3 regions of the Lacticaseibacillus pantheris DSM 15945 genome follow, and region 1 is predicted to be linked to each of the others. Evidence: predicted binding sites of a transcription regulator. Region 1 holds the regulator's gene; each other region holds the start of a gene.
What was found. The regulator CtsR, encoded in region 1, represses protease genes until heat stress. The targets are predictions, from matches to a motif close to TTGGTCAAAAAAGGTCAAANA.
Positions count from the first base shown of each region.

Region 2: a site for CtsR is predicted at 2,562-2,582, ahead of LPA02S_RS08130 (ATP-dependent Clp protease ATP-binding subunit). Genes of this name have one in related genera too.
Region 3: a site for CtsR is predicted at 5,661-5,681, ahead of clpP (ATP-dependent Clp endopeptidase proteolytic subunit ClpP). Genes of this name have one in related genera too.

Region 1 covers NZ_BCVS01000142.1:284-4,723, forward strand. Annotated here, with positions in the region: gene LPA02S_RS10680 (ATP-dependent Clp protease ATP-binding subunit) at 439-2,934, opposite strand; gene LPA02S_RS10685 (CtsR family transcriptional regulator) at 2,956-3,423, opposite strand; tRNA gene LPA02S_RS10690 (tRNA-Pro) at 3,616-3,689, opposite strand; tRNA gene LPA02S_RS10695 (tRNA-Gly) at 3,700-3,771, opposite strand; tRNA gene LPA02S_RS10700 (tRNA-Pro) at 3,791-3,864, opposite strand; tRNA gene LPA02S_RS10705 (tRNA-Arg) at 3,874-3,947, opposite strand; tRNA gene LPA02S_RS10710 (tRNA-Leu) at 3,971-4,056, opposite strand; tRNA gene LPA02S_RS10715 (tRNA-Gly) at 4,069-4,140, opposite strand; tRNA gene LPA02S_RS10720 (tRNA-Thr) at 4,157-4,229, opposite strand; tRNA gene LPA02S_RS10725 (tRNA-Leu) at 4,266-4,349, opposite strand; tRNA gene LPA02S_RS10730 (tRNA-Lys) at 4,372-4,440, opposite strand, start outside.
Region 2 covers NZ_BCVS01000072.1:4,207-12,249, forward strand. Annotated here, with positions in the region: gene ptsP (phosphoenolpyruvate--protein phosphotransferase) at 1-1,672, opposite strand, end outside; gene LPA02S_RS08120 (phosphocarrier protein HPr) at 1,674-1,937, opposite strand; gene ykzS (protein YkzS) at 2,029-2,214, opposite strand; gene LPA02S_RS08130 (ATP-dependent Clp protease ATP-binding subunit) at 2,628-4,838, shown strand; gene LPA02S_RS08135 (DUF1827 family protein) at 4,970-5,299, shown strand; gene LPA02S_RS11690 (hypothetical protein) at 5,529-5,681, opposite strand; gene LPA02S_RS08140 (universal stress protein) at 5,723-6,184, shown strand; gene LPA02S_RS08145 (VIT1/CCC1 transporter family protein) at 6,288-6,986, shown strand; gene LPA02S_RS08150 (VIT1/CCC1 transporter family protein) at 6,999-7,688, shown strand; gene LPA02S_RS08155 (DUF1831 domain-containing protein) at 7,818-8,043, opposite strand, start outside.
Region 3 covers NZ_BCVS01000066.1:2,046-10,088, reverse strand. Annotated here, with positions in the region: gene eno (phosphopyruvate hydratase) at 1-201, opposite strand, end outside; gene tpiA (triose-phosphate isomerase) at 287-1,042, opposite strand; gene LPA02S_RS07805 (phosphoglycerate kinase) at 1,100-2,290, opposite strand; gene gap (type I glyceraldehyde-3-phosphate dehydrogenase) at 2,462-3,487, opposite strand; gene LPA02S_RS07795 (sugar-binding transcriptional regulator) at 3,538-4,566, opposite strand; gene clpP (ATP-dependent Clp endopeptidase proteolytic subunit ClpP) at 5,001-5,591, opposite strand; tRNA gene LPA02S_RS07785 (tRNA-Arg) at 5,789-5,860, opposite strand; gene whiA (DNA-binding protein WhiA) at 5,956-6,900, opposite strand; gene LPA02S_RS07775 (gluconeogenesis factor YvcK family protein) at 6,905-7,942, opposite strand; gene rapZ (RNase adapter RapZ) at 7,939-8,043, opposite strand, start outside.

The sequences.
Region 1 (4,440 bases):
ATCCTGTAGATATGATAGTTAGTCTATACCTTTAGCCATACTGATACGATATTGGCAGTTGACCAACTCGTTCATATATTTTTCACAAATGTGGTTCTGACCGGTGGGGGTGCCGTGGGGTGTGAAGACGACTGGGCCGCTCCACGGTGACTGCTGTAAGGGGCTTGCCGCCGTTCGAAGCGAAGCGAGTTACGGCGCGACGAAATTATAGCCTGCCTGCCAAGTACGGGCAGGCAGGCTATAATTCGCACCGGAAACCGCGGTTTTTGCGGTTGTAGGTTTCGCCCTAGCAGCAGTCACCGTGGAGCGGTCCACAAAGTCGGAGTACCCCACAGCACCCACGGCGGCCAGAACCGCCACCCGCGCACACGTTTAACAAAAATCGGGACATTATCGTCCAGCGTCTAACATAGGTCAGACGTTGATGGCTACGAGCTACTACTCGATGGTCACCGCATCGTCGGCAGGATGCTCCTGCTTCTTGACGTCAAAGGTGATGGCACCCTTACGCGCACCGATGACAATCGTATCTCCAGTCACCGCATCACCAGCGAGGAGAATCTCGCTCATACGGTCCTCAACCTTGGTCTGAAGCGCACGGCGTAACGGCCGGGCCCCGTATTCAGGGTCAAAGCCGGCTTTGGCAATCGCATCAACCGCGGCTGGCGTAATCCGGACGCCAATGCCCATTGACGTAACACGGTTAATCAGGGTCTTGGCCATCAACTTAACGATGGCGTGCAGTTCTTTTTTATCCAAACTGTGGAAAACAATCGTCTCGTCAATTCGGTTAATAAACTCAGGCCGGAAGTACTTCTTTTGCTCTTCGAGAACCCTACTCTTGGTGGTTTTGTAGTCGTCACCATGGTTTTCAGCTGCAAAGCCGACGCTCTTCTCATCCCGGAGTGCGGTCGCACCCAAGTTGGACGTCATAATTAGAATGGTGTTGCGGAAGTCCACCATCCGCCCCTTTGCATCACGCAGGTAACCATCATCAAGTACCTGTAGGAGGAGGTTAAAGACATCCGGGTGGGCCTTCTCGACCTCATCTAGCAGTACAACGGAGTATGGCTTGTTCCGCACCTTTTCCGTCAACTGGCCGCCTTCCTCGTAACCAACATAGCCCGGAGCCGCACCAATCAGACGACTGGTACTGTACTTCTCCATGTACTCGGACATGTCCACCCGGATAAGCGCGTCCTCACTCCCAAACATGGCCTCGGCCAACGCCTTAGCAAGCTCAGTCTTACCAACACCAGTTGGACCCAGGAACATGAAACTACCAATAGGACGGTTAGGGTCCTTGATGCCGCTACGGGCCCGGCGAATAGCCCGAGCAACCGCACTAACGGCCTCTTCCTGACCAATCACACGCTCGTGAAGGACCCGTTCCAACTTGATCAGACGTTCACTGTCTTTACTAGTCAGTTGTGTCACCGGAACGCCAGTCCACTGGGCCACCACCTTCGCGATGTCCTCCTCACCAACAACCACGTCGGTGCGCACCTGTGGCTGGGCGTCTTCAGCGTCGGCCACCGCGGCGTTATTAGCAATTTTATCCCGCAACTTCATTTCACGGCTACGAATCTTGGCAGCAGCCTCAAAGTCCTGGTCGCTAATGGCCTGTTCCTTGTCGGCAACTAATTTGGCCAACTTCTGCGCGTCTTTGTCAGCAGCAGTTGGCTGCTCATCGGCGTCCAAGCGCACCATTGCGGCAGCTTCGTCCACGAGGTCAATCGCCTTATCCGGTAGGAAACGCGAGGAGATGTAACGGTTGGACAACTGTACGGCGGCACTCAAAGCCGCATCGCTAATCGTAATGCCGTGGTGCTGTTCGTAGCGTGGGCGCAACCCCTGCAGAATACGGAACGCGTCATCCGTGCTAGGTTCGTCCACCTGGATGGTAGCGAAACGCCGCTCCAGCGCAGCATCCTTTTCAATATACTTCTGGTATTCGTCCAAGGTGGTAGCACCTATCAACTGCAGCTCGCCCCGAGCCAGCGCCGGCTTCAGAATGTTAGAGGCGTCAATAGCGCCCTCGGCACCACCCGCACCAATCAGTGTGTGCAGCTCATCAATGAACAGGATAACCTGACCGTTGGCGGCGACTTCTTCAATCACCTTTTTCAAACGGTCCTCAAATTCACCACGGTACTTGGTGCCGGCAACCAATGACCCCATATCGAGCATCATCAACCGCTTTTCCCGCATCTCAACGGGCACATCACCAGCAACAATTCGCTGGGCAAAGCCCTCAACCACAGCGGTTTTACCCACACCTGGTTCGCCTACCAGCACCGGATTGTTCTTGGTCCGGCGTGCCAACACTTGAATCAACCGGTGGATTTCCTGGCTGCGGCCCACAACGGGGTCAAGCTTATTGTCCCGCGCGGTTTGGGTCAGATCGCGGGCCAACCCATCCAAAGTTGGCGTTTCAACGGACTGGCGTTGGCGCGCACGTGGCCGCTTTGCCTGCTGGCCTTCAGTGACACCCATTTTCTTTAATACAAGCTGGCGTAATTTAGTTAGTGAAAGGTCTGAATTCTGGATGATCTTGGCGGCAATCGTGTCATCATCGCGGAGTAATCCTAGCAGAATATGCTCCGTACCGATTTTGACGGCACCAATTTGCTTAGCTTCGTCACCCGCTGCCGCCAGAATGGCTTTGCCTTTGGGCGAGTATGGTAGGAAGCTGTCTGGACCCAGGGCACTATCAGGCACCGTACCGTAGCCGGTAAACGCCTCAATGTCGTCATGCACCTCGTCCTCGTTGACGCCCAGTTGGCGCAACGTCTTGCCCGCAACCCCTTCTTGTTCAACAACCAAAGCCAGGAGGATGTGTTCAGAACCAACTGCATGGTGGTGGAAAGACTTGGCCTGTTCTTGTGCAATTAACAGCACATTCTTGGCACTAATCGTAAATAAATTGTCCATACTAAACCTCCCGGAACGTGGTTAACGTTCATACCGCAGACTATCGAGAAAAGCTCGCATCAGGCGTGCTCGTATAACCTGCTCTGATTCACTATCGGTAATCGCCAAAGTCCGGTGACTCATCGCCGCCAACATGGCGTTCCCCGTCTCGCGATTAATTACATCCGCGTCGAATAATTGTTGCGTCATCACACGGGCATCCGTCTCATTAAGCTGGTCAGGAATGTGTGCTCGCATCACCGTTAGGGGTTCCTGCTCGTCCCGTAACCGGGCCTTAACGATGCGAATGTACCCGCCCCCGCCACGCTTACTTTCCACAGCGTAGCCACGCTGTGGTGTAAAACGGGTCTTCAGAACGTAATTGATCTGCGAGGGTACGCAGTTAAACCGTTCCGCAATTTCAGAGCGGCGAATCTCAATTTGCCGTTGCTGAGCGAGTATCGTGTTCAGATACGCCTCAATAATATCCGACATACTTTGCTCTTGCACGCAATCACCACCTTTTCGTGTTTGACTAATCTTGACTTTCATTATACGTATTTTAATGAACTTTGCCAAATGCCATTTATAGTCAGGCAACAACATGGTGGTTTGGTGGTCTAAGTTACCAGTTTGTGGCCCGCTTGTCAACGAGAGCACAAAAAAACGGTCTAACCAAACTGGCTAAATCGTTGTACTGAGTCGGGAAAACAGGATTCGAACCTGCGACCTCTACGTCCCGAACGTAGCGCTCTACCAAGCTGAGCTATTTCCCGATATTAGAAAAGCGGAAGACGGGATTCGAACCCGCGACCCCCACCATGGCAAGGTGATGTTCTACCACTGAACTACTTCCGCATACTAATTTATATTGGCATCGGGAAAACAGGATTCGAACCTGCGACCCCCTGGTCCCAAACCAGGTGCTCTACCAAGCTGAGCTATTTCCCGATTAAAAAATGCACCCAGTAGGAGTCGAACCTACAACCTTCTGATTCGTAGTCAGACACTCTATCCAATTGCGCTATGGGTGCGTGATATTAAATTTGGTTCATTCTGCCGAGGACCGGGTTCGAACCGGTACGGTGACTACTCACCGCTGGATTTTAAGTCCAGTGCGTCTACCAATTCCGCCACCCCGGCGTCTTCATGAAAAGCGGAAGACGGGATTCGAACCCGCGACCCCCACCATGGCAAGGTGATGTTCTACCACTGAACTACTTCCGCATATTATTTTGGTAACTGCCGACTATAGGATTCGAACCTACGACCCCCTGTTTACAAGACAGATGCTCTACCAACTGAGCTAAGTCGGCTAAAAAGTAAAGCAGCTGCCATGGGCAGCTAACTGCTGCGGGTGAAGGGACTCGAACCCCCACGGTTGAATAACCACTAGAACCTAAATCTAGCGCGTCTGCCAGTTCCGCCACACCCGCATTAAACTGATCCTACTGGAAATGAGCCGTGACAGGCTCGAACTGTCGACCCTCTGATTAAAAGTCAGATGCTCTACCGACTGAGCTAACG
Region 2 (8,043 bases), on a different contig from region 1:
GTTCGTTCATGGCGACTTCACTCAACTTCTGCATGTCAGTCGTTGAGAGGCGCTTCATCAGACTCCGTACCTTCAAAATGCTAGTCGCACTCATTGAGTATTCGTCCAAGCCCATGCCGAGCAACAGTGGCACCATAATTGGGTCCCCTGCGGCTTCACCACACATACCGGCCCACTTGCCTTCCTTGTGCGCAGCGTCGATCACGTGCTTAACAAGGCGTAAGATGGATGGGTTGTACGGCTGGTACAGGTACGAAACGTGCTCGTTACCACGGTCAGCGGCCATCGTGTACTGGATCAAGTCGTTAGTACCGATGGAGAAGAAGTCAACGTGCTTAGCAAACTGGTCTGCCAAAACGGCAGCGGCTGGGATTTCAATCATGATACCCAACTGGATATCATCAGCAACCTTAGTACCAGCCTTTTCCAAGTTGGCCTTCTCTTCCAAGAAGATCTTCTTAGCGGCTTCAAATTCCTGAATCGTAGCAATCATTGGGAACATAATCCGCAACTTACCAAAGGCAGATGCCCGTAGCAAAGCGCGTAACTGTGTCCGGAAGATTTCCTGACGGTCCAAGCTAATCCGAATGGCACGGTAACCCAAGAATGGGTTCATTTCTTCTGGCAACGGCATGTATGGCAGGTGCTTATCCCCACCAATGTCCATGGTCCGCACAACCACTGGCTTTGGACTCATAGATTCAAGAACTTCCTTGTAAGCCTCAAACTGATCGTCCTCGGTCGGCAGTTCGGCTGAGTCCATGTACAGGAATTCAGTCCGGTAAAGGCCAATGGCTTCGGCCCCGTTAGCGTGAACACCGTCGAGGTCCTTTGGCGTACCAATGTTAGCGGCCAGTTCGTAGTGCTTACCATCAGCCGTAACGGTTGTGGCTGTCTTGAGCTTAGCCCATTCGGCACGTTCGGCAGCGTAGTCTTCGGCTTCCTTCTTGAAACTAGCCTGCTGTTCCGTGGAAGGTTCAACCACTACGTCACCCGTCAACCCATCAACCGCAATCATTTGACCGGCTTCAACGCTAGTCGTAACGGAGTCGGTACCAACAACGGCAGGAATTTCCAGTGACCGCGCCATGATGGCGGAGTGCGCCGTACGTCCACCGATATCGGTAACAAAACCCTTAACGTACTTTTTGTTGAGTTGAGCCGTGTCACTAGGCGTCAAGTCGTGCGCCACAATGACAACCTCTTCGTTAATTAAAGCAGGGTTCGGCAAAGCCACACCAAGCAGATGGCTCAGCAGACGCTTGGAAACATCCTTCACGTCGGCTGCACGTTCCTGCATGTAGGGGTTGTCGGTCATTGCTTCAAAGGTGGCGATGAACATCTTGGAGACGTCATCCAACGCCTGTTCAGCGTTAACCTTATCGTCGGTAATCTTGCTTTCGATGGCGCCGGTGAACTCAGGGTCGTCCAGAATCATCATGTGAGCATCAAAAACCTGTGCTTCTTCCTCACCGAGCGATTCCTTTGCCTTGTCACGAATCAGCTGCAGGTCGTCGTGAGAAGCCTTAGTGGCGTCCTTGAGACGCGATACTTCGGCATCTGTGTCCGTAATGGTCTTCTGATCGAAGGAAAGATCAGGTTCCACGAGCATGTAGGCCTTCGCAACGGCAATACCGTCGGAAGCTGCAATACCCTTGAGTTCTTTGGTCATGTTAAGCGAGGCCTTCCTTCTTCATGGTTTCGTCAATCGCAGCAATGGCGTCGGCTTCGTCGGCACCCTCTGCGGTAATGGTAACGTCAGCACCCTTGCCGACACCCAAACTCATAACACCCATGATGGACTTGAGGTTGACGGACTTGCCGTTGTAGGCCAAGTTAACGTCAGACTGGAACTTGCTTGCAGACTGTACCAACAGGGTAGCAGGACGTGCGTGAATCCCGCTGTCAGCAATAATGTTATAATCACGTGTTTCCATGAAAAATCTCTCCTTTGGCTAGTAAAAGTTAATTCCTGTAAAGGTTACCATTTTTACAGACGGTGTACAACACTTTTTGTGAATACGGTTACTATTTGTCGCCTTCGGCATGATACACGATGTCACCACCGCGTTCCGCCGTTCCCACAATCTCTTTACGTTCTGGATAATTATTCCAAGCGGCGCGAAAGGCCATAAATTGATCCGGCTTCACGCGTAACTCCGCCAGGGAGCCATCACGCAACTGATCCATCAGTGCTACATAGTCATCTGCCATTCGTGGACACCCCCTTCAACAGGTACTGCCAATTTTATCACGAAATCGGTTTCACCACAATCATTACATTTTCACTACTGGCGCGTCACTACAAGTGTTGGTTAATTGTATGCCCTACACAATCCGTGACAAATATCGCCATAATAATATCGTCCTGACCGTCATGACGGTAGTAATCGGCGCTAACCTTAGGGCAAGACGACCGCGGTGTATTATAATAGGTATAGTGGTCGTAAAGTGCGACCAGTGTGCCTGAAAATAACATTTCGGACGCAAGTCACTGCTAACTTAGCACTCGATAGGCACGAGTGCTTGCATTCAGTAAGCAATGGTTGTACACTAACATCAAGGTCAGCAAAGGTCAAACACGCCTGACGTTGATCAAGAACCCTCTATGAAAGGACGTGTTGTGCATGTTGTGTGAAAACTGTCATCAGAACCCGGCGACAATTCACCTTTATACCAACGTGAACGGCACCAAGCGTGAGATTAACCTCTGCCAAAACTGCTACCAGGAACTAAAGGCGCAGGCAGAAGCTAGCAACTCCGCTGGCGATCCGTTCGGTTTTAACAGTCTCGAAAGCATTTTTCGTGCTATGAACGACAACCAACAGCGCGCAGCCGACAGTCAGGGACCACAGACCCAGGCTGGTGGTCAGGGCCCTCGCCCTCCGCGTGGCGGGAAAAACAACGGCAACTCACTGCTTGGTCAATATGGCGTGAACTTAACGGCTCAGGCCAAGAAAGGTGAAATCGACCCCGTCATTGGCCGGGACAGCGAAATTGCCCGCGTGATTGAAATCCTTAACCGGCGGACCAAGAATAACCCAGTACTAATTGGTGAGGCTGGTGTCGGTAAGACGGCCGTCGTTGAAGGCTTGGCACTGAAGATTGCCAATGGCGACGTGCCGCAGAAATTGCAGGACCGCCAAGTTATTCAGTTGGACGTCGTTTCCCTCGTGCAGGGTACCAGCATGCGTGGTCAGTTTGAGCAACGGATGCAGCAACTGCTGACGGAAATGAAGCAAAACCCTGAAATCATCCTCTTCATTGACGAAATTCACGAAATCGTGGGTGCCGGCAATGCTGAGGGTGGTATGGATGCTGGTAACGTGCTGAAGCCAGCTTTGGCCCGCGGCGAAATTCAACTGGTCGGTGCTACCACCAATAGTGAGTACCGTACCATTGAAAAGGATTCCGCCCTCGCCCGCCGGTTGCAGCCCGTCACGGTGGACGAGCCTTCCGTTGAGGAGACCATTGCCATCTTGAAGGGTATCCAAGGCCGGTACGAAAGCTATCACCACGTCAAGTACACGGATAAGGCCATTGAGGCTGCGGCTCAGTTGTCGGCCCGCTACATTCAGGACCGTTTCTTGCCCGACAAGGCCATTGACCTGCTAGATGAATCAGGTAGTCGCAAGAACCTGACCATTACGCCCATCGACCCCGCCGCAATTGACAAAAAGATTGCTGACGCGGAGGAACAGAAGCAGACGGCACTCAAGGCGGAAGACTACGAGAAGGCTGCTTTCTACCGTGATCAGGTTACCAAGCTCAACAAGATGAAGTCCGAACAGCAATCTAGTGCTGATGAAGATGTACCACAGATTACTGAGCAAGACATGGAACAGATTGTCGAGCAGAAGACCAACATTCCTGTCGGCGAACTGAAGCAGCAGGAACAGGAGCAATTGAAGGACTTAGCCCCACACCTGGAGGCCAAAGTTATTGGTCAGAACCAGGCCGTGGATAAAGTTGCGCGGGCAATCCGGCGTAACCGGATCGGCTTTAACAAGACTGGTCGCCCAATTGGTAGCTTCCTCTTTGTCGGCCCTACCGGGGTTGGTAAGACGGAACTCGCTAAGCAGCTCGCTAACGAACTCTTCGGGAGTGAGGACGCCATGGTGCGCTTCGATATGTCCGAGTACATGGAGAAGCACAGCGTGTCGAAGTTGATCGGTTCACCTCCTGGGTACGTTGGTTACGAAGAGGCTGGTCAGTTAACCGAAAAGGTGCGTCGTAATCCGTACAGCTTAATCTTGCTGGACGAAATTGAAAAAGCCCACCCTGACGTTATGAATATGTTCCTCCAGATTCTGGATGATGGCCGTTTGACTGATAGCCAGGGCCGGACGGTTTCCTTTAAGGATACAATCATCATTATGACCAGTAACGCGGGTGCCACGGACGCCGAAGCTAACGTGGGCTTTGCCGCCGCGGCATCGGGCACTGAGCACAGTGTGGTTAACCAGCTAGGCAACTACTTCAAGCCCGAGTTCCTGAACCGTTTTGACGACATCGTTGAATTCAAGGCTTTGACGAAGGAGAACTTGCTCCAGATTGTCGACTTGATGATTGACGACACGAACGCCAACGTTGCCGCCCAGGGACTGAACATCCACGTCACTACCCCTGTTAAGGAGAAGCTCGTGGAATTAGGCTTCAATCCTGCCATGGGTGCACGGCCGTTGCGGCGGGTCATCCAGGAACAAATCGAAGACCGCGTTGCGGACTTCTACCTGGACCACCCAACCAACCACCAGCTGGAAGCGCGCATCAGCGATGGTGAAATTACCATCGCGGCCGCTCCAGCACCGGCACCGCAGACTAAGCAAAGCAAGTAATACGTTACACTGGACCCAACAAAGCCGCCCTGATTATTCAGAGCGGCTTTCGTTTCCTAATCAATAACGGCTCTCCAGACAGCAACCGTCCACATTAATTGTTGCTACCGCTTTCATCACACGGATAATCATTGTATAATAATGGTAACAAGAAGAAGAAAGGTTTGATTGCCATGCGGCTTGTCGACATTACCAACAGTTTTCCGAACCTCGTGCAACAGCAACTGGCGCACACTAACGCTAAGCTTGTTCAGGTTTACTCTTTGGGTCAGACAACGGTGATTTTCACCGAGTCCCCCCACCACCAGGAAGTGGTGCTCCGTAACGAGCGGCGTAACATTCAAAACGCCGAGATTGAGTACGTCCTCAGCCAGCTGACAAAGCGTAAACCTGAGGACGCCGAGTTGATTCGGGCCCCACACGTTGCTACGGCCACATTACGGTCGGCTGTAGCCAGCTAAACGGGTTACCAAAACAGTATACGTTCGCCGCGTACCAGATAAATTAAGCTACGGGCGGACTTGATTGAGTAGTGCCTTTGGGGTGCTACTCTTTTTTAATACGCTGTTACCTTCCCGTTGGCGGTTGCAAACAATCGCCAATAGTGGGATATTTTTAGGTGAGCCTATCTTTGGTGACAGTTAGGTTAATAAGGATAGAAAGGAGTGCTTTTGTTTAGCCTATCGGTGGTCAGGGACGACTGATTGCTCGCCGCAACAATCGGCTAGCAGCCATAATTAGTAGCTTGATGACGATTGCTGTTAATCGTCGGCAAACTGGGGGTAATGACTGCGTTGCGATGTCGTACAAACAAATCACGGTGGTCACCGCCATGAATTCCATGTTGTCCCTGCCTCCAAGCAGATTGGTGAGGAGGCGTAGACATGGCCAAAGTTGCTAGTTTTCCGGGTACCAGTATCCAACCCGTTCGACACATCATGGTGGGCGTAGAGCCCACTGACACCACCCAATTAGGATTACAGTTGGCTGTTGCTCGGGCGTTAACTGAGCACGCGACGTTAACCTTAGCCATGGTGATGGAACCATATGATGTGAGTGTGTACGTCCGCATGAACACGCAGTTGCTAGACCGCGCGCGTACGGGCATGCGCCACCGGTTGCATACATACGCCCGGCTGGCCCGCAAAGCCGGCGTAACAACAGTCACAACTTTTTTTGCAGAAGGCATGCCGGGAGACGTCCTCGTTAACGAGGCCATCCCGCAGGTCAAACCCGATTTACTCATTGTCGGCGCAGAAACTAAGGTTGGCGCACACCGCCACTTTGGTTCTCAAGTCGCTTACGTAGTCCGGTACGCTCCGTGTACCGTCACCGTGGCCCGCTGAGTAAACCGATTGGCCAGCACTCCCCCTCGTGGGTGAATGCTGGTTTTTTTGTTTAGGATAACTTTTGCTGGGGAGCGAAGGAACTTAGAAGGGATTGATCTGATTGAATAAGAAGAAAAAAGGCGCTCGCAAACTGAGCCTCAATGCCCAAATTAACCTCATTCGTGCCGGCGTGATGGGCGCTAACGACGGTATTCTGTCCGTGGCCGCCATCGTTTTGGGTGTAGCGGCCGCCAACGTCAGCACGCACAACATCCTGTTGGCCGGCTTTGCGGGTATGCTAGCGGGCACCATTTCTATGGCGATGGGCGAATACGTGAGTGTCCACGCCCAACGCGATGCCGAGGAGCGCGCCACTGCCGATGAGACCCAGCGTATGGAACTCAACCCGCAGGCAGAGGTCGACTTTGTCACCCACAAATACGTCGCCGCGGGGATTAGTCACGATTTAGCGGCCAAAGCAGCGCAGGAAATGTTCGACCAAGCGCCGGTGGTGACCGCAGTGCGCGAACGTTACGACATTGATCCCGGTGAACAAACGAGTGCGTTTGGTGCCGCCATCGCATCGTTCATCTCGTTTCCGCTGGGCTCATTATTGCCCATGCTCACCATTTCGTTAGTGGGCAACGCCTGGCGCATTCCGGCCACGGTGGCCTCCGTTGTGATTGCGCTGATGATTACCGGTGCCATTGCCGCCAAGTTGGGTAATGCCAACGTGCTGAAGGCCACCGTCCGTAACGTGGTTGCTGGCTTAATCACCATGGCTATCACTACAATGGTCGGCCACATCTTTGCACGTTAGGAGGTCCGCGAAATGAAAAAAATCAAAGTGAACAAGGATGCCTCGCTGGCGACGCGGGCCAACACACTCCGGGCTGGTGTGTTGGGTGCGAACGACGGAATTTTGACCGTTGTCGGCGTACTGTTTTCCGTTGGGGCCGCGACTACCGACTCCTTTGCCCTCTTCATCGCCGCGTTGGCCGACCTCATTGCTGTAGCCTTCTCGATGGCAGGCGGTGAGTATGCAAGTGTGAGTGCACAACGAGACACCGAAGCGTCGGCGGTGCGGAAGGAATCGCGCGCGTTGCGGCGAGATCCCGCAGCGGCACGGGCGGTGATTGTGACTAGTTACACGGACCGCGGCGTCACGCCGGCAACGGCCGCAGAAATTGCGGATGAATTTATGGCGAACGACCCGCTCCCCGCAATTGTAAGTGCTAAGTACAGTCTGGATCCAAGCGAACTCATGAACCCGTGGGCAGCGGCCTTTGCTTCGATGGTGTGTGCAGCACTTGGCGGACTATTGCCGTTACTCGCCCTCACCTTTATCAATGGTTTCTGGCAGTGGCCGGCCACCATTATCGCCACCGTCATTGCGGTCGGCCTGACGGGCTACTTTTCCGCCGAACTCGGCCACGGTTTCGCCCGGCGCGCCATTATTCGTAACATTATCATTGGTTTGATTACCATTACCATTCACTATCTGGTCGGTTTAGCATTCTGATTAGTTGTGCGCTTGGCAAGGAAACAAAATAATAGCCGCACTGGCTAGTTATCAACACGGAATGGGTTTCCGTGAACGATACTTAGCCAGTGCGGCTATTATTTTACGTCTTATGAACGCTCATTGCGTTTAGTCGGTGACCTGCTCCAATACTTGACGCTGGAGCAAATCATTCAGCACGTAGTTGAACTGCTCAACGTTACCGGCAGTCTTATCGGACTTGAAGATGTCCACGGCGCGCAGACCGTTAGCAGTGGTGACAGCCATCGACAATTTATCGAGGTCGGCGTTCACCAGAACCTTCAGTTTAGTGTTGCTGGTGAACGGGCTGTTCAAGTCGAGGGAACGCTCCAGT
Region 3 (8,043 bases), on a different contig from region 1:
GGCCTTCAGTACACCCTTGCCACCGAAGCGGTCCTTGTCACCGTCACGCAGCTCAACGGCTTCGTGTTCACCAGTGGAAGCACCGGAAGGAACCATACCGCGGCCAAAGCCACCGTCTTCCGTGTACAATTCAGTTTCAACAGTTGGGTTGCCACGGGAGTCCAAGACTTCGCGAGCATAAACATCTGTAATGATAGACATGTATATTGTCTCCTTTTCTGAGTATGACTACATTTTAACTAATCGGTAACACTTAGTCGAGGCATTACCGGGTCGTAACCGAAAATTAGTCTTGGAAGTGAGCCAGGGCCAAGAAGCTTTCTGGGTCCATGGAAGCGCCACCGACCAAACCGCCGTCGATGTCTTCCTTGCTCATCAGTTCCTTAACGTTAGCAGGCTTAACGGAGCCACCATACTGAATACGAACGTTCTCAGCAGTCTGTTCGTTGTACAGGGAAGCAACCGTCTTACGGATGTGTGCACACATCTCCTGGGCCTGGTCGGCCGTAGCGGTCTTACCAGTACCAATTGCCCAGATTGGTTCGTAGGCAATTACCAGGGAGCTAACCTGTTCAGCAGACAAACCGTCAAGGGCAGCCTTGATCTGACCTGCAACCCAACTCTCTGCGTCGCCGGCTTCGCGCTGTTCCAGCGTTTCACCACAGCAGATAATTGGGAGCATGTTGTTGCGGAAGATGGCCTTAGCCTTCTTGTTGATATCCTCGTCCGTTTCCTTGAAGTACTGGCGACGTTCAGAGTGACCAATCACAACGTAATCAATGCCCATTTCGGAGAGGGCCTTAGGGCTGGTTTCACCAGTAAAGGCACCTTCATCTTCAAAGTAGCAGTTTTCAGCCGCAGTCTTGAGGGGCTCGTCCTTGGAGAACCAAGTCAAAGCGTTCAGGTCAATGGCTGGTGCAGCAATAACAGTTTCTACTTTGCTAGCATCTGGCAGCTTGCCCTTGATACCTTCAAGAAACTCCTGGGTTTCCTGAGGGTTCTTGTTCATCTTCCAGTTACCGGCAATAATTGGGGTACGCATGGATGTAAAACTTCCTTTCGCTTGAACGTGTCGCCGCCTGTGACGGCTACACTAGTCCTACTTGTTCGAAATAGCAGCGATACCTGGCAGTTCCTTACCTTCCAGGTATTCAAGGCTAGCACCACCACCAGTGGAAATGTGGGTGATCTTGTCAGCGATGCCCAATTCCTTAGCAGCGGCAGTCGAGTCACCACCACCGATGATCGTAGTTGCATCCTTCAATTCACCGAGAGCCTTACCTACTTCGTAAGTACCCTTAGCAAAGTTGCTCATTTCGAACACACCCATAGGGCCGTTCCAAACGACAGTCTTGGCACCATCAAGTGTCTTCTTGAACAGGTCAATCGACTTGGCACCAATATCAACGGCCATGTAGCCATCAGGAATGTCGCCTTCAACCGTCTGTGCTGGGGAATCGTTGTTGAATTCCTTAACGATGACGTTGTCAACAGGCAGAACCAGCTTGTCGCCGGCTTCTTCCATAATCTGCTTAGCCAGTTCAATCTTGTCCTTTTCAACCAGGGAGTTACCAATCTTCAGACCCTTAGCTGCGTAGAACGTGTAAGTCATACCACCACCAACAATAATCTTGTCAGCCTTAGGTACGAGGTTACGGATAACACCAATCTTGTCAGACACCTTGGCACCACCCAGGATGGCAACGAATGGGTGCTTAGGGTTCTGAACGGCGTCGCCCAAGAACTTGATTTCCTTTTCCATCAGGAAGCCAGCAGCCGTTTGTGGCATGTTGGACGCAATCCCCACGTTGGAGGCGTGAGAACGGTGTGCAGTACCAAAGGCGTCGTTAACGAACAGGTCGCCCAGGCTAGCCCAGTACTTGCCCAATTCAGGGTCGTTACCGGATTCCTTCTTGCCGTCCAAGTCTTCAAAACGGGTGTTTTCCATAACCAGAACGTCGCCGTCGCTCATCTTGTCGATAGCGTCTTCCAGTTCCTTACCGCGAGTAGCTGGGACAAAGGTAACGTCCTTCTTCAGCAAGTCGCCCAGGTGCTCTGCAACTGGACGCAGGCTCAACTTAGCCTTGTCGTCTTCAGTCTTAATACGGCCCAAGTGGGAAAGCAGAATAGCCTTGCCACCATGATCGATTACGTACTGAATAGTTGGCAGAGCGGCAACAACACGGTTGTCATCACCAATCTTACCGTCCTTAATCGGCACGTTAAAGTCCACGCGGATAAGAACCTTCTTGCCCTTGACATCAAGGTCAGAAACAATCAATTTTGCCACGAGATAAAGCCTCCTAAATATATTAGTTAACTATTTTAAGTACCGTCCGCAGTCGCCTACGGACGTGCATACACCACCCGTACCGAAAAAAAGAAAGCAGAGGGAGTAAACCTCCCTCCGCTCTCGGCAGTGCGGTGTTGCTTATTTATCGCAACGCGCGACTAAATTAAATTAGTCAGCCAGCTTTGCGAAGGCAAGCAGGGTACGAACCATCTGGCAAGTAAAGCCGTATTCGTTGTCGTACCAAGCAACCGTCTTAACCAACTGGTAGTCACCGGCAGTGGTAACTTCAGTCTGGGTTGGGTCGAAGATGGAACCGTAAGTAGTACCGATAACATCGGAAGATACGATTTCGTCTTCGTTGTAACCGAAGGATGGGTTGTCAACAGTGTGCTTCTTGATAGCTTCGTTAACTTCGTCAGCAGTAACCTTAGTCTTAAGGATAGAAACCAATTCAGTCAGGGAACCATCAGGAACAGCAACACGCTGTGCGTGACCCTGCAACTTGCCGTTCAGTTCTGGGATAACCAGGCCGATAGCCTTGGCAGCACCAGTGCTGTGAGGAATAGTGTTGTAGGCAGCAGAACGTGCAGCACGCTTGTTACCACCACGTACAGGGGCATCCAGAAGCTTCTGAGTACCAGTGTAGGCGTGGACAGTAGTCATAGTACCTACTTCAAGGCCGAATTCCTGGTTCAGGAAGTAAGCCATAGGTGCCAAGCAGTTAGTCGTGCAAGAACCAGCAGAAACGATCCGGTCGTCAGCAGACAGAGTGTCGTGGTTTACGTTGTAAACGATAGTCTTGATCTTGCCGGCAGGAGCAGAAATCAGGACACGCTTTGCACCAGCGTTGATGTGGGCCTGGGCCTTCTCTTCGGAGGTGTAGAAACCAGTACATTCAAGGACGTAGTCAACACCGTCGTTCTTAACCCAAGGAATGTTGTTTGCGTCTGGTTCAGCGTAAACAGGGTATTCCTTACCATCTACAACGATGGAGTGGTCAGTAGCACTGATCTCGCCAGGGAAAGTACCGTGGGTTGAGTCGTACTTCAGAAGGTGTGCCAACAGTGCTGGAGTAGTCAAGTCGTTGATAGCGACAACTTCAATATCACTGGACTTTGCACCCAATTCGTGAATCCGACGGAAAGCCAAACGGCCGATACGGCCGAAACCGTTGATACCAATCTTAACAGTCATGCCAAAATTTCCTCCTTTAGGAAATAAAAAAGTTTTATTTTAAAGGGCGTCTAACCCATTAAAATCGATTGTGCAGCACCCGCATCCGTGATTAGCCACGTTTGCTTGGGTGCGTGTTGCATGTACGCCTGAATTGCTTGGGCCTTACTTTGCCCACCAGCAATAGCAAAGACGTACGGAATCTGATCAAGATCCTTAATTCTCAAACCGATTTTCGGGATCTTGTAAACCACGCTGCCATTCGCATCAAAGAAAGTTCCAAATGCTTCGGCGACCGCGTGATGGTCGCGCAACTTCTGCAGAATATCATCCGACATACGTCGGCGTTCCGCCATTGCTAACGCTTCCCCTACACTATGAATGACTACGGAGCTCTTGTCAATGAGTGCTAAAACTTCCTTAACACTCGGCTCATTCAACAATGGTTGGTAGGTCTCCGCACTCACATTTTCCGGGATGTACAACACCCGGTAAGTGCCGCCGGTCGACTGTGCCATCGCCGCCGCAACTGAGTTGGCCTGAATGGCAACCGTCTCACCTACACCGCCACGAGCAGGGACAAAGGTTAACTCCCGCCCCGCAGACAGCTGGTAATTCATCCGACTGGCCGCACGGGCAAGCGTGGTGCCACCCATGACGGCAATAATCTGCTCGCCCAAGGGCAACATGAGTTGCATCGTTTGTGCCAGCGCCGTGCCCATATCGTCAAGCACCCGCGCGCTTTGATCAGCATCCCCCGGCACAATCAGTACATGGTCGATACCCAAGCGTTCAGCCAACTGTTTCTCGCTGTCCTGAACTCCCAGCATCTCGTTCATGAATTGATCCATACTTGCAAAGACGTCCCGGCCCCGTGCGGTCATCACCACACCACTCTTCGAGCTGTCCAGGAGCCCCTGCTGCCGGAGAAAATCAATGTCCGTGCGCATTATTCGTTCCGATACGTGCATCTGGTCGGCAAGTGACCGTCTCCCCACCGGTTCCATCCAACTAACGTACTGAAGAATCTGATAGCGTTTCGTCACCATCGCGACCATATCGGGGGCGATTGATTCCAGCCATGCGAATTCTGAGTTCATTATGCGTTCCTTCTTCGAGTGGGACGTTATGCGTCCAATAGGCCCAAATTATGACCCATCGTTAGCAAAAAAATTAAGGATTACCGGTCTGTATCCGCTCTCCTTACCAACGATTATTATTATAGCACGCCCGCCACCATAATCAAGCTTTTGCCGGTCAAAGCCGCTCATAAACACGCAAAGATTCGTCTTTACGTAAACTTTGTCCCCATATTCAAAAAATAGTTCGTGTTTAATGGTACAAGTGGGGGCTTAATCGGCCATTTTGCCATTTTGAAGTTCGTTCAACCACTAATGCTGATTTAATAATTGGTCAATTCCCGCCAAGCGGGTCTCTCAGCGTCCCTAACAACAAATAGTGAGCAAAGAAAAAGCACCGCCAATGAGCGGTGCCCTGCGCTAACAACCCACAAGTGGATTGTTAACCGTGACTACTACTGATCGTTATTCTTGTTGATAAGAATGTCATCAATCAGACCGTAATCCTTCGCTTCCTGAGCGGACAGGTAGTGGTCGCGTTCAGTATCTGCACGGACCGTTTCGATGTCCTTGCCAGAAGCATCAGCCAACATCTTAGTCAGCTTTTCCCGAGCCTTCAAAATTTGCTGTGCGGCAATTTCGATTTCGGTTTGCTGGCCCTGTGCACCACCTAATGGTTGGTGAATCAGAACTTCGGAGTTAGGTAAGGCAAAGCGCTTGCCCTTCGTCCCGCATGCCAACAATACGCTGGCCATTGATGCGGCCATGCCGATAGCGATGGTCTGAACATCAGACTTGATGAAGTTCATCGTGTCCAAAATTGCCAGCCCGGAAGTAATGACCCCACCTGGTGAGTTAATGTACAGGTAAATGTCCTTCGTGTTGTCCTGGGCATCCAGGAACAGCAACTGTGCAATGATGGAATTTGCCATCTGGTCGTTAATTTCACCAGACAGCATGATAATCCGGTCCTTTAACAGACGGGAATAAATGTCGTAGGCGCGTTCGCCACGACTAGTTTGCTCAATAACTGTAGGTACAAGCATGGTTTGTCCCCCTTTGGTTGATAACCTTTATTTTAGCACTAATCGGAATACAGTGCTAAGACTACACTAAACGTCAGCAAAGGTCAAACGTTTAGTACGCAAAATTTGTACTTGCGAAGTGATGGATTGTGCGACAAAAAAAAGCCCGATTGCGCGGACTTTTTCTTTGTACTACCTTGTGTTAAATACCTCTATACTGCGCAGCCCGGGAGTCGAACCCGGATTTCGAGAACCGGAATCTCACGTGCGATCCATTACACTAACCGCGCAAAAGTACTTAACTATATTATCGAACAAACAAGCAAAATGCAACCGTGTATTGCAATTAAGTTGCTCATAAATCAAAAACCACAACTCTACGCGATTAAGCCCCTTCGTTACGAACCCGGTCCGCCATTTCGTTAAGCTTACGTAGCCGGTGGTTGATTCCCGATTTTGAAATGACACCGCCCGGAGCCATTTCGCCCAACTCTTGTAGCGATACGTCGGGATGAGCGAGGCGCAAAGTGGCCGTTTCACGCAAGCGTGGCGGCAGGTTATCCAGTCCCACGCGTTCCTCCAGAAAATTAATGTTCTCAATCTGCCGTTGCGCGGCATCAATCATTTTGTTCAGGTTGGCTGTCTCACTGTTCACCAGCCGGTTGACCGAATTACGCATGTCGCGGATAATCCGGACGTCTTCAAACTTCAACATGGCGTTCGTCGCACCCACAACGTTGAGAAAGTCGGCAATTTTTTCCGCCTCTTTGAGGTAAGCAATATAGCCACTGCGCCGCTGCACCGCACGCGCGTTGAGATCAAAGTGGTTCATCATCGCCAGAATGTCATCGTTATGATCCTCATAGAGTGAATATATTTCCAGGTGGTAACTACTGGTCTCGGGATTATTGACGGAGCCCCCGGCCAGAAAGGCCCCGCGCAAATACGACCGCATGCGTTGCGGCTCCGAAGTAATTTTTGGTGACACAGCGGTGTTAATGGTTAACCCCGTCGCATCAAGGATATCCATATCCTGCAACATGGGCTGTACCCCTTGCACCAACCGCACGACGTACTGATTATTCTTCTTCAGCTTCATCTTACGTCGTACACTAAGCGTAGCCTCTTGCTGATAGACCTGCTTAATGAGCGAATAAATTCGACGAGCGATGGCCGGATTTTCAGTCACGACGTCCAACCCCAGCTGGTGCCGAATAATCGTCAGCGTTCCGTTCATACGAATTAACGCGGACAGCTCCGCCTTGGCGTGCTCCGGGTGCACCTCAAGTTGCGTTAGTTCCTTCTTAACCGTACTGGCAAAACTTGCCACGGGATCAGCCCCTTCGCTGCGAACCCACCTGCAAAGCTAGGTTCAAGATTTCTGTTGCTACCTTCCGCCCATCGTGGAACACGCCCCCATCGCGTAACTCCAGAAAGTCGGAGGAAATAACCCGGCAGCCCATCGAGCGCAAACTCGCGTAGTCAGACTGCACCGGCGTGGATATTTCCACGTACCGATCGCGATCCAAGTAGTTTGCTGGCACCGGTTCAATGTTCACCAAAACTGTGTCCACAAACTTCTTCCCCAGGTGACGCTCCAATACGCGGACATGATCGGCGTCCGTGAAGCCCTCAGTCTCACCCTTTTGCGTCATGATGTTGACGATATAAATCACTTCGGCTTTGGTCTTAAGGACCGCGTCCCCTAAATTATGAATCATCAGGTTCGGCAAAATGCTCGTGAACAGACTACCCGGTCCTAAGACCACCACGTCGGCATCCATGATGGCCTGAACAACTTCTGGCTCCGCTGCCGGTGTCTCACCGTGCGCGGGGCCCTCATAGGTTTGGGTTACCCAGACGCGCCGAATGTGCTTGCCGGCGGCGGTGATTTCAGCCTCACCGGCTAGCGTAGTCCCGTCAGTAAACTCTGCATTAAGCGTCAACGCCTGCTTACTTGCGGGGTAGACGTGGCCGTCGACCTTTAAAATCTTACTCAGTTCCTGTACCGCGCCAAAGACGCCGCCGCGCATCTCAGCCAGAGCAGCGATAATCAGGTTGCCCAACGCATGGCCGCTAAAAAACGCGTCATCGCTTTTGAAGCGGTACTGAAACAGGTCGAGGTACAAATCTGGCTGCTCGGATAACGCAGCCAACACGTTCCGGATATCGCCAGGCGGCACCACGTTAATGTAGTTACGAATAACGCCGCTCGAACCACCATCATCCGCGACGGTTACCACCGCCGTCACGTCCGCATCTTGCTCGTGGAGACTCTTCACGATGACCGGCAAACCAGTCCCACCACCAATCACAACGACTTTGGGCCGGCGACCGTGAATCACGCGTAACTTTGACTCTATTTCGCTCATGACCGGTTCACCCCCTCCTTGTGTTTATGCACGTCCCGGTGCGATACGTCCACAGTGTACTGCTCCTTGAGGTGCTCCCCAATCCGGCGGGCAAAGGCGAC